Regions from separate parts of the Streptomyces sp. NPDC034670 genome, predicted to be linked through region 2. Evidence: predicted binding sites of a transcription regulator. Region 2 holds the regulator's gene; the other holds the start of a gene.
The links. The regulator HrcA, encoded in region 2, represses chaperone genes, less so after heat shock. The targets are predictions, from matches to a motif close to TTNGCACTCNGNNNNNCNGAGTGCNAA.
Positions count from the first base shown of each region.

Region 1 (6,849 bases), on a different contig from region 2:
GGGACGGCCCGCGGCGGTCACCGCGACGCAGGGCGGCGCCGGTCCCGCGCCCGGGGCGTCCGACGGCACGCGGGCCCCGGCCGCCACCCCCACGCCGACCCCGACCCCCACGCCGACTCCCACGCCGACCCCGACGCCGACCCCCGTCACGCTGCCGGACTTCACCGGCCGCAGCATCGGGTCGGCCGTCATCACGGCCAGGAAGGACGGCGTCGACTACACCGTCCGGCTCCAGGGCACCGGACGGACGGCCTCCTCCTGGGACACGGCGGAGAAGGTCTGCGAGCAGACCGGCGGTTCCGGCGGCGTGACGTTCACCGTCGCCCGGGACGGCCGCGACTGCGCCGGGCGCCCGCTGCGCCCGGAGCCGACCCCGCCCCCGAAGTCGGTGCCGCCGGAGCCGGCGCCGACTTCGGGGGGCTCCGGCGGTGCCGGGACGGGCGTCTGCGAGATCACCAGCCCCGCGGGCAACTGCTACGCCGACGGCCAGTTCTGCGCCGCCCGGCACCGCGGCCTGAGCACCCACGGCCGCGGCGGCGAGTACCTGACCTGTGCGCGGGACTCCGCCGGCCGCTGGCGCTGGTCGGACGGCGTCCCCGGCTGACGCGGGGGCCCGCGGCCCCGGAGGGTCAGGCCACCCTGCGCGCCCGGTACTCCGGGATCTCCGCCATGGGCGGCCGCTCCTCCGTGTCCACCGGGTGCGTACGGGGGGCGAAGGTGCTCCCGATCCGCTCGAACTGGGTGAGCGCGGGGCGGACCAGGTGGCCGCGGGCCAGCCGGAGCTGGGCGGTGCGGTAGATCGCGGCGGCCATGCGGCCGAGGGCCTGGCCGTCCTGGTGGCGGTGGTGGCGGACCCCGACGTCGACCTGGGCGAGGGCGTCCAGGCCGACCAGGTGCAGGGCGTCGACCAGCATGCCGAGCTCCACGCCGTAGCCGACGGGGAAGGGGAGCCGCTCCAGCAGGGAGCGGCGGGCCGCGTACTCGCCGCCCAGCGGCTGGACGAAACCGGCCAGCCGCGGCCAGTGCAGGTTGAGCAGCGGGCGGGCCATCAGCTCCGTGACCCGGCCGCCCTGGCCGGCCGCGGAGCCCAGGGGGCGGTCGTACATGGCCTTGACCAACTGCAGGTCCGGTTCGGTGAGCAGCGGGCCGACGATGCCGGAGACGAAGTCGGAGGAGAACTCGCGCAGGTCCGCGTCGACGAAGCAGACGATGTCGCCGCGGGTGACGAGCAGGGAGCGCCACAGCACCTCGCCCTTGCCGGGCACGGCCGGTATGCGGGGCAGGATCGTGTCCCGGTGCACCACCCGCGCGCCCGCCGCCGCCGCCTTCTGGGACGTGCGGTCGGTCGAGCCCGAGTCGACCACCACGACCTCGTCGACCAGGGGGACCCGGAGCACCAGGTCGCGCCGGATCACGGACACGATCTCGCCGACCGTCGCCTCCTCGTTGAGCGCGGGCAGCACCACGCTCACCGTCCGGCCCGTGGCGCGTTTGGCCGCCAGGACCTGGTGCAGCGGTCGGTCGGTCACGGACCAGGAGCGTTCGCTCAGCCAGCGCTCGACTTCTTCCAGCACGGTCCCGGCTCCTCACTGGCCTGTGATCCGTCTCGCGGTTCGGACGGGCTGTCTCGACCACCCAGGCCTTCGGTTACAGTCTTGAGCAACGTGGACGGCCCTCGCATGTCGGGGTCGTCGCGCGGACAACTGAACACCGCTCATCCAGAGGGGCAGAGGGACACGGCCCGATGAAGCCCCGGCAACCCTCCAGTCGGTTCTTGTCACACGGACGTGGCGAGGCTCCCGGCTAGGGAAGGTGCCAAATCCGTCTCACGGCGAGATGCGTCGTGAGGAAGATGAGGAGAAAGGGCCTCGCCTCACATGGCTGTGCAGACCGTTGCAAGCACCACCGACTCCGCCGCCGCGAACTCCGTCGACCTGGGCTCCGCCGCCGCGCTCTCCTGCCGCGAATGCGGCCACCGCGTGCCCCTCGGCCCCGTCTTCGCCTGCGAGGAGTGTTTCGGCCCGCTGGAGATCGCCTACGACTTCTCGGGCCTGGACGCCGGGGAACTGCGCAAGCGGATCGAGGCGGGCCCCGCGAACATCTGGCGCTACGCGCCGCTGCTGCCCGTCCCCGCCGACGTGGCGACCAAGCCGAACCTCAACCCCGGCTGGACCGCGCTGGTCAAGGCCGACAACCTCGCCCGTGAACTCGGCGTCACCGGCGGCCTGTACGTCAAGGACGACTCCGGCAACCCGACGCACTCCTTCAAGGACCGCGTCGTCGCCCAGGCCCTGGAGGCCGCCCGCGCCTTCGGCTTCACCACCCTGTCCTGCTCCTCCACCGGCAACCTGGCCGGCGCGGTCGGCGCCGCCGCCGCGCGGGCCGGCCTGCGCTCCTGCGTGTTCATCCCGCACGACCTGGAGCAGGGGAAGGTCGTCATGGCCGCCGTCTACGGCGGGGAACTCGTCGGCATCGAGGGCAACTACGACGACGTGAACCGCTTCTGCTCCGAGCTGATCGGCGACCCGGCCGGCGAGGGCTGGGGCTTCGTCAACGTCAACCTGCGGCCGTACTACGCGGAGGGCTCCAAGACCCTGGCGTACGAGATCTGCGAGCAGCTCGGCTGGCGGCTGCCCGACCAGATCGTCGTCCCCATCGCCTCCGGCTCGCAGCTCACGAAGATCGACAAGGGTCTGCGGGAGCTGATCGGGCTCGGGCTGGTGGAGGACCGGCCGTACAAGATCTTCGGTGCGCAGGCCGAGGGCTGCTCGCCGGTGTCGGCCGCCTACAAGGCGGGCCACGACGTCGTGCGGCCGCAGAAGCCGGACACCATCGCCAAGTCGCTCGCCATCGGCAACCCCGCCGACGGCCCGTACGTCCTGGACATCGCACGCCGGACGGGCGGCGCCGTGGAGGACGTGACGGACGGCCAGATCGTGGACGCCATCAGGCTGCTCGCCCGCACCGAGGGCATCTTCGCCGAGACGGCGGGCGGCGTCACGGTCGGCGTGACGAAGAAGCTCGTCGACGACGGCGTGCTCGACCCGGCCCTGACCACCGTCGTGCTCAACACCGGTGACGGCCTGAAGACGCTGGACGCGGTGGCCGGCACCGGGCTCACCGCGACCATCCGCCCCAACCTGGAGTCGTTCCGAGAGGCAGGCCTCGCATGAGCGTGACCGTCCGCATCCCGACCATCCTGCGCACCTACACCGGCGGCCGGGCCGAGGTGAGCGCCGAGGGCGCGACCCTCGCCGAGGTCATCGAGGACCTGGAGAAGAACCACACCGGGATCGCCGCCCGGGTCCTGGACGACCAGGGCAGGCTGCGCCGCTTCGTCAACGTCTACGTCGACGACGACGACGTGCGCTTCGAGCAGGGCCTCGGGACCCCCACCCCGGACGGCGCGGGCGTGTCCATCATTCCGGCGGTCGCCGGGGGCTGATCATTACCGTCGGTAATCCCGGTTACCGAGCGTCCATCACATGGCCCCCTCCGTGAGAGATGCGGAGGGGGCTATTCCATGGGATTGAGCACGGTAGAGTTGGGGAACGCGGATCCGATCCCTCGATCGGGAACCTTTGATTCCTGCCGTACGCCCGACTGGATGTAGCCAAAGTGCGGGCGCCTTTCGCGGCATTTGCCCCTGATGTGCGGCCCGACTTGCCCTGAAACCAGATGAATTCTCGCCATATCCCGGGCTCGTGGCGTCCAGATTTCTCGTCCGATTGACCTGTTGCAGACGGCAGTTGGGCAGATACATTCAGCCGCGGTCGACGCGTTCCGGCGCACGCCCCCAACCGTTGGGGGGTGAGGTATGACCCGGATCCGCGAAGTGTGGATCTGTGCAAGGGCCAGTAATAGGGGAGTTAGGCATGGCTCAGGGCACCGTCAAGTGGTTCAACGCGGAGAAGGGGTACGGCTTCATCGCGGTCGACGGTGGTGCGGATGTTTTCGTCCACTACAGCGCGATCCAGATGGACGGCTACCGCACCCTGGAAGAGGGCCAGCGGGTCGAGTTCGAGATCTCGCAGGGCCAGAAGGGCCCACAGGCCGACATGGTTCGCGTCACTGCCTGAACGCGCTACCAGCCGCAGGAATCTTCTGCCGGCGAAGGGCCCGTGCCTCCCGGGGCACGGGCCCTTCGCCATGCCCGGCCGGGGTGCGCGCCGTGCCCGGACGAGCGTGGGTGTGCGCCGCGCCCGGACGGGGCGTGCGCCGTGCGCGGGCGAGCCCGGGCGTGCGCCGCGCTCGCCCGGGCGCGTGTTCGCGGACGGCCGAGCCGCCTTCCGGCCCCTGCGGCCACCTCTCGCGCCCGCGGCCGCCCGCGCCCGTCCGTCACCCGACCACCACCTCTCATCGAGCCCGCTTCGCGAGCGCGCCTTGCACTCGGAGGGGTCGAGTGCTAATCATTGGCGTTAGCACTCTGAAGGTGAGAGTGACAACGTAAGGACCGGGTCGGTGAGGCCCGCGGGCCGGGTGGGGCAAGGAACCACGAGGCCGGCGAGCCGTCCGTCGCGGGCGCGGGCGCGGTCCGAAGGAATCACCCCCAGTCCTGGAGGGACCACTTCACATGGCCAAGATCATCGCGTTCGACGAGGAGGCGCGGCGCGGCCTCGAGCGCGGCATGAACCAGCTCGCGGACGCCGTCAAGGTGACCCTCGGCCCCAAGGGCCGCAACGTCGTCCTCGAGAAGAAGTGGGGCGCCCCCACGATCACCAACGACGGTGTCTCCATCGCCAAGGAGATCGAGCTCGAGGACCCGTACGAGAAGATCGGCGCCGAGCTGGTCAAGGAAGTCGCCAAGAAGACGGACGACGTCGCCGGTGACGGTACGACCACCGCGACCGTCCTCGCCCAGGCCCTGGTCAAGGAGGGCCTGCGCAACGTCGCCGCCGGCGCCAACCCGATGGCCCTGAAGCGCGGCATCGAGAAGGCCGTCGAGGCCGTCTCCGCCGCCCTGCTCGAGCAGGCGAAGGACGTCGAGACCAAGGAGCAGATCGCCTCCACGGCCTCCATCTCCGCCGCCGACACCCAGATCGGCGAGCTCATCGCCGAGGCCATGGACAAGGTCGGCAAGGAAGGCGTCATCACCGTCGAGGAGTCCCAGACCTTCGGTCTGGAGCTGGAGCTCACCGAGGGCATGCGCTTCGACAAGGGCTACATCTCGGCGTACTTCGCCACCGACATGGAGCGTATGGAGGCCGTCCTCGACGACCCGTACATCCTGATCGCCAACTCCAAGATCTCCAACGTCAAGGACCTGCTCCCGCTCCTGGAGAAGGTCATGCAGTCGGGCAAGCCGCTGCTGATCATCGCCGAGGACGTCGAGGGCGAGGCCCTGTCGACCCTGGTCGTCAACAAGATCCGCGGCACCTTCAAGTCCGTCGCCGTCAAGGCCCCGGGCTTCGGCGACCGCCGCAAGGCCATGCTCGGCGACATCGCCATCCTCACGGGCGGCGAGGTCATCTCCGAGGAGGTCGGCCTCAAGCTGGAGAACGCCACGCTCGACCTCCTGGGCAAGGCCCGCAAGGTCGTCATCACCAAGGACGAGACCACCATCGTCGACGGTGCCGGCTCCGCCGACCAGGTCCAGGGCCGCGTGAACCAGATCCGCGCCGAGATCGAGAACAGCGACTCCGACTACGACCGCGAGAAGCTGCAGGAGCGCCTGGCGAAGCTCGCCGGCGGTGTCGCGGTCATCAAGGCCGGTGCCGCCACCGAGGTGGAGCTCAAGGAGCGCAAGCACCGCATCGAGGACGCCGTCCGCAACGCCAAGGCGGCCGTCGAGGAGGGCATCGTCGCCGGTGGTGGCGTGGCCCTGCTGCAGGCCTCCCAGGTCTTCGAGAAGCTGGAGCTCGAGGGTGACGAGGCGACCGGCGCCAACGCCGTGCGCATCGCCCTGGAGGCCCCGCTGAAGCAGATCGCCGTCAACGCCGGCCTCGAGGGCGGCGTCGTGGTGGAGAAGGTGCGCAACCTGACCCCGGGCCACGGCCTGAACGCCGCGACCGGCGACTACGTCGACCTGGTCAAGGAAGGCATCATCGACCCGGCCAAGGTGACGCGCTCCGCGCTGCAGAACGCCGCGTCGATCGCCGCGCTGTTCCTCACCACCGAGGCCGTCATCGCCGACAAGCCGGAGAAGGCCGCGGCCCCGGCCGGCGGCGGCATGCCGGGCGGTGACATGGACTTCTGATCCTCCCGAGGATCAGAACCGTCCGACGCGTGACCGAGGGCGGCACTCCCCGTGCACCGGGGGGTGCCGCCCTCGTGCGTGTCCGGTCGGTCCCGTCCGCCCCCCCCGGCGAACCGGGGCTCCCGCGAACCCCGTTCCCGCTGAAGCGTGTTGACGACAGGTCAGAAGCGGGTATGACGTGCGCCACCCGGGAGGGAGGGCGGGAATGCCCGTGGCGGGCGGACCGGTTGCCCGTACAGCACAGATTCCATGCGTGTGCACATACTGACCGGTATCTCCTGGAGGAGCCCCCGTGACCGTCACCACCGCCTCCGAAACGGCCTCCCGCGCGGCCCGGATCCTGTCCCGCCCGGCCGTGATCAACGGCCTGACCGTCCCGAACCGCATCGTCATGGCGCCGATGACCCGGCAGTTCTCGCCGGGCGGCGTCCCGGGGGAGGACGTCGCGTCGTACTACTCCCGCCGTGCGGCCGCCGGGGTCGGGCTGATCGTCACCGAGGGGACGTACGTCGGCCACCCCTCCGCGGGGCAGAGCGACCGGGTGCCCCGCTTCCACGGGGAGGAGCAGCTCGCGGGCTGGGCGAGGGTCGCCGAGGCGGTGCACGCGGCCGGCGGCACGATCATGCCGCAGCTGTGGCACATCGGCACGGTGC
Region 1 is NZ_JBVITR010000003.1:243,170-250,018, reverse strand. Features, by position in the region: gene ACZ56B_RS03850 (hypothetical protein) at 1-604, shown strand, start outside; gene ACZ56B_RS03845 (glucosyl-3-phosphoglycerate synthase) at 630-1,574, opposite strand; SAM riboswitch class I at 1,712-1,859, shown strand; gene thrC (threonine synthase) at 1,878-3,173, shown strand; gene ACZ56B_RS03835 (MoaD/ThiS family protein) at 3,170-3,445, shown strand; gene ACZ56B_RS03830 (cold-shock protein) at 3,876-4,079, shown strand; gene groL (chaperonin GroEL) at 4,574-6,196, shown strand; gene ACZ56B_RS03820 (NADH:flavin oxidoreductase) at 6,489-6,849, shown strand, end outside.
Region 1: a site for HrcA is predicted at 4,383-4,409, ahead of groL (chaperonin GroEL). Genes of this name have one in related genera too.

Region 2 (6,849 bases):
CGCCGCGCTCACCGGGCAGCTGATCGTCCCCCGGCTGGCGGACTGGTGCGCGGTGTGGCTGGAGGACGGGACCACCGGCCGCGGCGTCCGGGACGGCGAGGGGACCCGGGACCGCGGGGCCCCGCCGGCCCGGGTCTGGCACGCCGGCGAGGACCGCGTCGAGGAACTGCGCCGGGCCCTGGAGCGCAACCCCCCGCAGCCGGGCGACCCGTTGTGCCCGGGCCCCGTCCCCTATCCCTGGCCGGACACGGCGCCCGGCACCCCCGACGGCGCCGGCGCGGCCCCGCCCGCCCACGACCCGCCCGGCGCGGCCCTCGCCTACCCCCTGGCCGCCGGCGGGCGCCCTCTGGGCACCCTGGTGATCGGGCGGGCCGGGATCGACCGGTTCCCCGACGAGATCACCGGACTCGTGGAGGACCTCGGCCGCCGGGTCGCCCTGGCCATCGGCGCCGCCCGGCAGTACGCCCGCCAGGCCACCATCAGCGCGGTGCTCCAGCGCGGACTGCTGCCCGGCGCCGTCGCCGAGATCCCGGGCGTGCGCAGCGCCCTCGTCCACGAGCCCTACGACAAGGGCGGACCGAGCGGGGACTTCTACGACCTCTTCCCGGCCGGCCGGGACCGCTGGTGCTTCGTCCTCGGCGACGTCCAGGGCAAGGGCCCGGAGGCCGCCGTGGTCATCGGGCTGGTCCGGCCCTGGCTGCGGCTGCTCGCCCGTGAGGGCTACCGCGTCGCCGACGTCCTCGACCGCCTCAACCAGCTGCTCCTCGACGACGCCACGGAGGCCGCCGACGCCGCCGCCCGCGCGCTCGTCGCCGCCGGCGCCCGCCCGACCGCCCCCGGCGACGGCCCGCAGACCCGTTTCCTCTCCCTCCTCTACGGCGAGCTCGTCCCCGTCGACGGCGGCGTCCGCTGCACCCTCGCCTCCGCCGGCCACCCCCTGCCCCTGCTGCTCGCCCCCGACGGCACGGTCCGTGCCGTCGCCCGGCCGCAGACCCTGCTCGGGGTCGTCGAGGACGTCACCTACACCAGCGAGACCTTCGAGCTGCGCTCCGGCGACACCCTGCTCTGTGTCACCGACGGTGTCACCGAGCGGCGCTCCGGCTCCCGCCAGTTCGACGACGGCGACGGGCTGGCCGCGGCCCTGGCGGACTGCGCGGGCCTGGACGCCGGCCCGATAGCGGAACGCATCACCCGGCTCGTGCACGAGTTCGGCGCCCTCCCGCCCGCGGACGACCTCGCCCTGCTGGTGCTCCAGGCCGAGTGACACGGGGGCGACGCGCCGGGTGCGGGACAATGGAGCACATGCCTTCCGCACTCCCCGACGGCGAGCCCGTCCCCGCCGACGGCGCGCTGCCCGCGTCCGCGCTCGCCGGGGCCGCCGACCGCCCCCTCGGGTTCTACCTGCACGTCCCGTACTGCGCGACCCGCTGCGGCTACTGCGACTTCAACACCTACACCGCGACCGAGCTGCGCGGCACCGGCGGGGTGCTGGCCTCCCGCGACAACTACGCCGAGACCCTGACCGACGAGATCCGCCTGGCCCGCAAGGTCCTCGGCGACGACCCGCGCGAGGTGCGCACGGTGTTCGTCGGCGGCGGCACGCCCACCCTGCTGGCCGCCGAGGACCTGGTGCGGATGCTGGGGGCGATCCGCGACGAGTTCGGGCTGGCGGCGGACGCGGAGGTGACCACCGAGGCCAACCCGGAGTCGGTCGACCCGGCCTACCTGGCCACCCTGCGGGCCGGCGGCTTCAACCGGATCTCCTTCGGCATGCAGAGCGCCCGGCGGCACGTGCTGCGGGTCCTGGACCGCACCCACACCCCCGGCCGGCCCGAGGCGTGCGTCGCCGAGGCCCGCGCGGCGGGCTTCGAGCACGTCAACCTCGACCTGATCTACGGCACCCCCGGCGAGTCCGACGACGACTGGCGGGCCTCGCTGGACGCGGCCCTCGGGGCGGGACCCGACCACGTCTCGGCGTACGCCCTGATCGTCGAGGAGGGCACGCAGCTCGCCCGCCGCATCCGGCGCGGCGAGGTCCCGGCGACCGACGACGACGTGCACGCCGACCGCTACCTCATCGCCGAGCAGACCCTGTCGGCGGCGGGCTTCGCCTGGTACGAGGTGTCGAACTGGGCCACCTCCGAGGCGGCCCGCTGCCTGCACAACGAGCTGTACTGGCGCGGCGCCGACTGGTGGGGCGCGGGCCCCGGCGCCCACAGCCACGTCGGCGGCGTGCGCTGGTGGAACGTGAAGCACCCCGGGGCGTACGCGGCGGCGCTGGCGGCGGGACGGTCGCCGGGGGCCGGGCGCGAGGTCCTGTCGGACGAGGACCGCCGGGTGGAGCGGATCCTCCTCGAACTGCGCCTCGAGGAGGGCGTCCCCCTCTCCCTCCTCCGCCCGGAGGGCCTGGGGGCCGCCCGCCGCGCCCTGGCCGACGGCCTGCTCCGGCCGGGCCCGTACGAGGAGGGCCGCGCGGCCCTCACCCTGCGCGGGCGGCTGCTGGCGGACGCGGTGGTGCGGGACCTGGTGGACTGAACGGGGGCCTCCCCGCCCCCACCCGCCCCCGGGGCGCTGCCCCCGGGCCGCTCCCGGCGTCCGGGGAGCGGGGAGCCGGGGCGGGGAGCGGCCGGCCGGTCAGGACGGCGGCGCGGTCACGAAGTCGATCAGCTCCTCGACCCTGCCCAGGAGGGCCGGCTCCAGGTCCTTGTACGACCGCACCCGGGACAGGACGTGCCGCCAGGCCGCCCCCGTGTCCTCCGGCCACCCCAGCGCCCGGCACACGCCCGTCTTCCAGTCCTGCCCGCGCGGCACCCGCGGCCACCGCGGGATCCCCAGCGAGGCCGGCTTCACCGCCTCCCAGACGTCGACGTACGGGTGGCCCACCACCAGGGCGTGCTCGCTCGTCACCGACTCGGCGATGCGCCACTCCTTGCTGCCCGGGACCAGGTGGTCCACCAGGACGCCGAGGCGGGCGTCCGGGCCGGGGGCGAAGTCCGCGACGACGGACGGCAGGTCGTCGACGCCCTCCAGGTACTCCACGACCACGCCCTCGACGCGCAGGTCGTCGCCCCACACCTTCTCGACCAGCTCGGCGTCGTGCCGGCCCTCGACGTAGATGCGCCCCGCGCGGGCCACCCGCGCGCGGGCGCCGGGGACGGCCACCGAACCGGACGCCGTCCGGGTGGGCCGCGGCGGGCCGGCGGCGGGCCGCACCAGGGTCACCGGGCGGCCCTCCAGCAGGAAGCCGCGCGGCTCCAGCGGGAACACGCGGTGCTTGCCGAAGCGGTCCTCCAGGGTCACCGTGCCCGCCTCGCAGCGGATCACCGCGCCGCAGAAGCCGGTGCCGGGCTCCTCCACCACCAGGCCGGGCTCGGCCGCGACCTCGGGCACCGGCTGCGGCTTCTTCCACGGAGGGGTCAGATCGGCGGAGTACTGGCGCATTCCGCTGACGATAGGAGGAATCCGCCCGTCAGGAGTGGCGTGACACGCCGAAACGGGCCGCCAGGGCGTCGCGTTGGGCCCGGACGAACGCCGCGTCCACCACCGCCCCGTGGCCGGGGACGTACCGCGCGTCCTCGCCGCCCAGCTCCAGCAGCCGGTCCAGGGCGGCCGGCCAGCGGGACGGGACGGCGTCGGGGCCCGCCTGCGGTTCGCCCGACTCCTCCACCAGGTCGCCGCAGAAGACCACCACCGGGTCGCCGGGGACCAGCACCGCGAGGTCGTGGGCCGTGTGCCCCGGGCCCACGTCCGCCAGCAGCACCGGCCGGCCGCCGTCCGGGCCGAGGTCGAGCGTCCGCTCGCCGGACACCGTGTGGCGCGGCCGGACCAGCGCGTCCACGGCCTCCCGGGCCACCCGCGCGTCCAGCCCGTGGCGCACCGCGTCCGCGCGCAGCTCCTCCCGCCCGTACGCCGGCGCCGCGCCCGCCCCCGCCGCCCCGAACACCTCCGCGTCCGCGAACGCCGCGGCCCCGAGGACGTGGTCGAAGTGGGGATGGGTGAGCGCGAGATGCGTCACACGGCGTCCGGTGAGCGCCCGCGCCTCGGCCCGCAACCGTGCGCCCTCGCCCGGACTCGAGCCCGCGTCGACGAGCAGCACGGCGTCCGCCCCGACGACGAGCCCCGCCGTGCAGTCCCACCCCGGCAGCCGGCGCCGCCCCACCCCGGGCGCCACCCGCTCCCACCCCGCCTCTTCCCACGTCACGGTCATACGGGGACGCTACCGCCGCCGTGCCGCCCGGCGCGGCGGCGCGGGACCGGCCTTGCCCGAGGTGTACCCCCCGGCCGTACACTGGGCCGGGGAAGTCTGGCACTCGCGTGCGAAGAGTGCCAGGGAAGTTACCGGGCGGAAGCGACTGGAGGTGTGCGCGATGCTCAGCGAACGCAGACTCCAGGTGCTGCGCGCGATCGTCCAGGACTACGTCGGCACCGAGGAGCCCGTCGGCTCCAAGGCGCTCACCGAGCGGCACCGGCTCGGCGTCTCCCCGGCCACCGTGCGCAACGACATGGCCGCGCTGGAGGAGGAGGGCTACATCGCCCAGCCGCACACCAGCGCCGGCCGCATCCCCACCGACAAGGGCTACCGGCTGTTCGTCGACAAGCTCGCCGGCGTCAAGCCGATGAGCCCGCCGGAGCGGCGCGCCATCCAGAACTTCCTCGAGGGCGCCGTCGACCTCGACGACGTGGTGGCCCGTACGGTGCGGCTGCTCGCGCAGCTGACCCGGCAGGTCGCCGTCGTGCAGTACCCGTCGCTGACCCGCTCGACGGTGCGGCACGTGGAGCTGCTGTCCCTCGCGCCGGCGCGCCTGATGCTGGTGCTGATCACGGACACCGGCCGGGTCGAGCAGCGCATGGTCGACTGCCCGGCCCCGTTCGGGGAGGCGTCCCTGGCGGACCTGCGCGCACGGCTCAACAGCCGGGTCGCGGGCCGCCGGTTCACCGACGTGCCGAACCTGGTGGAGGACCTCCCGGAGGACTTCGAGGCCGAGGACCGCGGTACCGTCTCGACGGTCCTGTCCACCCTCCTGGAGACGCTCGTCGAGGAGAACGAGGAGCGGCTGATGATCGGCGGCACCGCCAACCTCACCCGCTTCGGGCACGACTTCCCCCTCACGATCCGGCCCGTCCTGGAGGCGCTGGAGGAGCAGGTGGTGCTCCTCAAGCTGCTCGGCGAGGCGAAGGATCCGGGCGTGACCGTCCGCATCGGTCACGAGAACGCCCACGAAGGACTCAACTCCACGTCCGTCGTGTCGGTCGGCTACGGTTCGGGCGGCGAGGCTGTCGCCAAGCTCGGCGTGGTCGGACCGACCCGCATGGACTACCCCGGAACGATGGGAGCGGTACGCGCAGTGGCACGGTACGTCGGACAAATCCTGGCGGAGTCATAGGTGGCCACGGACTACTACGCCGTACTCGGCGTACGCCGCGACGCGTCGCAGGAAGAGATCAAGAAGGCCTTCCGGCGGCTCGCCCGCGAGCTGCATCCGGACGTCAATCCGGACCCGAAGACCCAGGAGCGGTTCAAGGAGATCAACGCCGCCTACGAGGTGCTGTCGGACCCGCAGAAGAAGCAGGTCTACGACCTCGGCGGCGACCCGCTCTCGCAGTCCGGCGGCGGCGGCGCGGGCGGCTTCGGCGCCGGTGGCTTCGGGAACTTCTCCGACATCATGGACGCGTTCTTCGGCACGGCGTCGCAGCGCGGGCCGCGCTCGCGCACCCGCCGCGGCCAGGACGCGATGATCCGCATCGAGGTCGAGCTCGACGAGGCCGCGTTCGGCACGACCAAGGACATCCAGGTCGACACGGCGATCGTCTGCACCACCTGCAGCGGCGAGGGCGCCGCTCCGGGCACCAGCGCGCAGACCTGCGACATGTGCCGCGGCCGCGGTGAGGTCTCCCAGGTCACGCGCTCCTTCCTGGGCCAGGTCATGACCTCGCGCCCGTGCCCGCAGTGCCAGGGCTTCGGCACCGTGGTCCCCACGCCGTGCCCGGAGTGCGCGGGCGACGGCCGGATCCGCTCCCGGCGCACGCTCACCGTCAAGATCCCGGCCGGTGTCGACAACGGCACCCGGATCCAGCTCGCCGGTGAGGGCGAGGTCGGGCCGGGCGGCGGTCCCGCCGGCGACCTGTACGTCGAGATCCACGAGCTGCCGCACCCCACCTTCCAGCGGCGCGGCGACGACCTGCACTGCACGGTCACCATCCCGATGACCGCGGCGGCCCTCGGCACCAAGGTGCCGCTGGAGACGCTGGACGGCATGGAGGAGGTCGACATCCGGCCCGGCACCCAGTCCGGCCAGTCGATCCCGCTGCACGGCCGGGGCGTCACGCACCTGCGCGGCGGCGGCCGGGGCGACCTCGTCGTGCACGTCGAGGTCCAGACCCCGACCAAGCTCGACCCCGAGCAGGAGCGGCTGCTGCGCGAACTGGCCAAGCTCCGCGGCGAGGAACGCCCGCAGGGCCAGTTCCAGCCGGGACAGCAGGGACTGTTCTCGCGGCTGAAGGACGCCTTCAACGGGCGGTGAGCCGCCCGGTCGCGGGGCGGCCGGCCGCTGCCGGGGTCCGGGGGGCACCCCCGGGCGGGCACGGTCGGCCGGGCCCCGCTCCCGCGGTGCTCCGGAAAGCGGCCCGCGCCCGGGGGACGGGTCGCTTCGGGTGCGTCCGGGGGACGTGACACCATGCCGTCATGTCCTCCGTACCGACCGATCTCTTCCCGCACCCGATCGTGCAGGCGCCCATGGCGGGCGGTGTCTCCGTGCCGCAGCTCGCCGCCGCCGTCTCCGAGGCGGGCGGGCTCGGTTTCCTCGCCGCCGGGTACAAGACCGCGGACGGGATGTACCAGGACATCAAGCA
Region 2 is NZ_JBVITR010000026.1:84,580-91,428, reverse strand. Features, by position in the region: gene ACZ56B_RS18910 (SpoIIE family protein phosphatase) at 1-1,264, shown strand, start outside; gene hemW (radical SAM family heme chaperone HemW) at 1,303-2,535, shown strand; gene ACZ56B_RS18900 (DUF3097 domain-containing protein) at 2,635-3,441, opposite strand; gene ACZ56B_RS18895 (MBL fold metallo-hydrolase) at 3,470-4,207, opposite strand; gene hrcA (heat-inducible transcriptional repressor HrcA) at 4,368-5,384, shown strand; gene dnaJ (molecular chaperone DnaJ) at 5,385-6,521, shown strand; gene ACZ56B_RS18880 (nitronate monooxygenase) at 6,683-6,849, shown strand, end outside.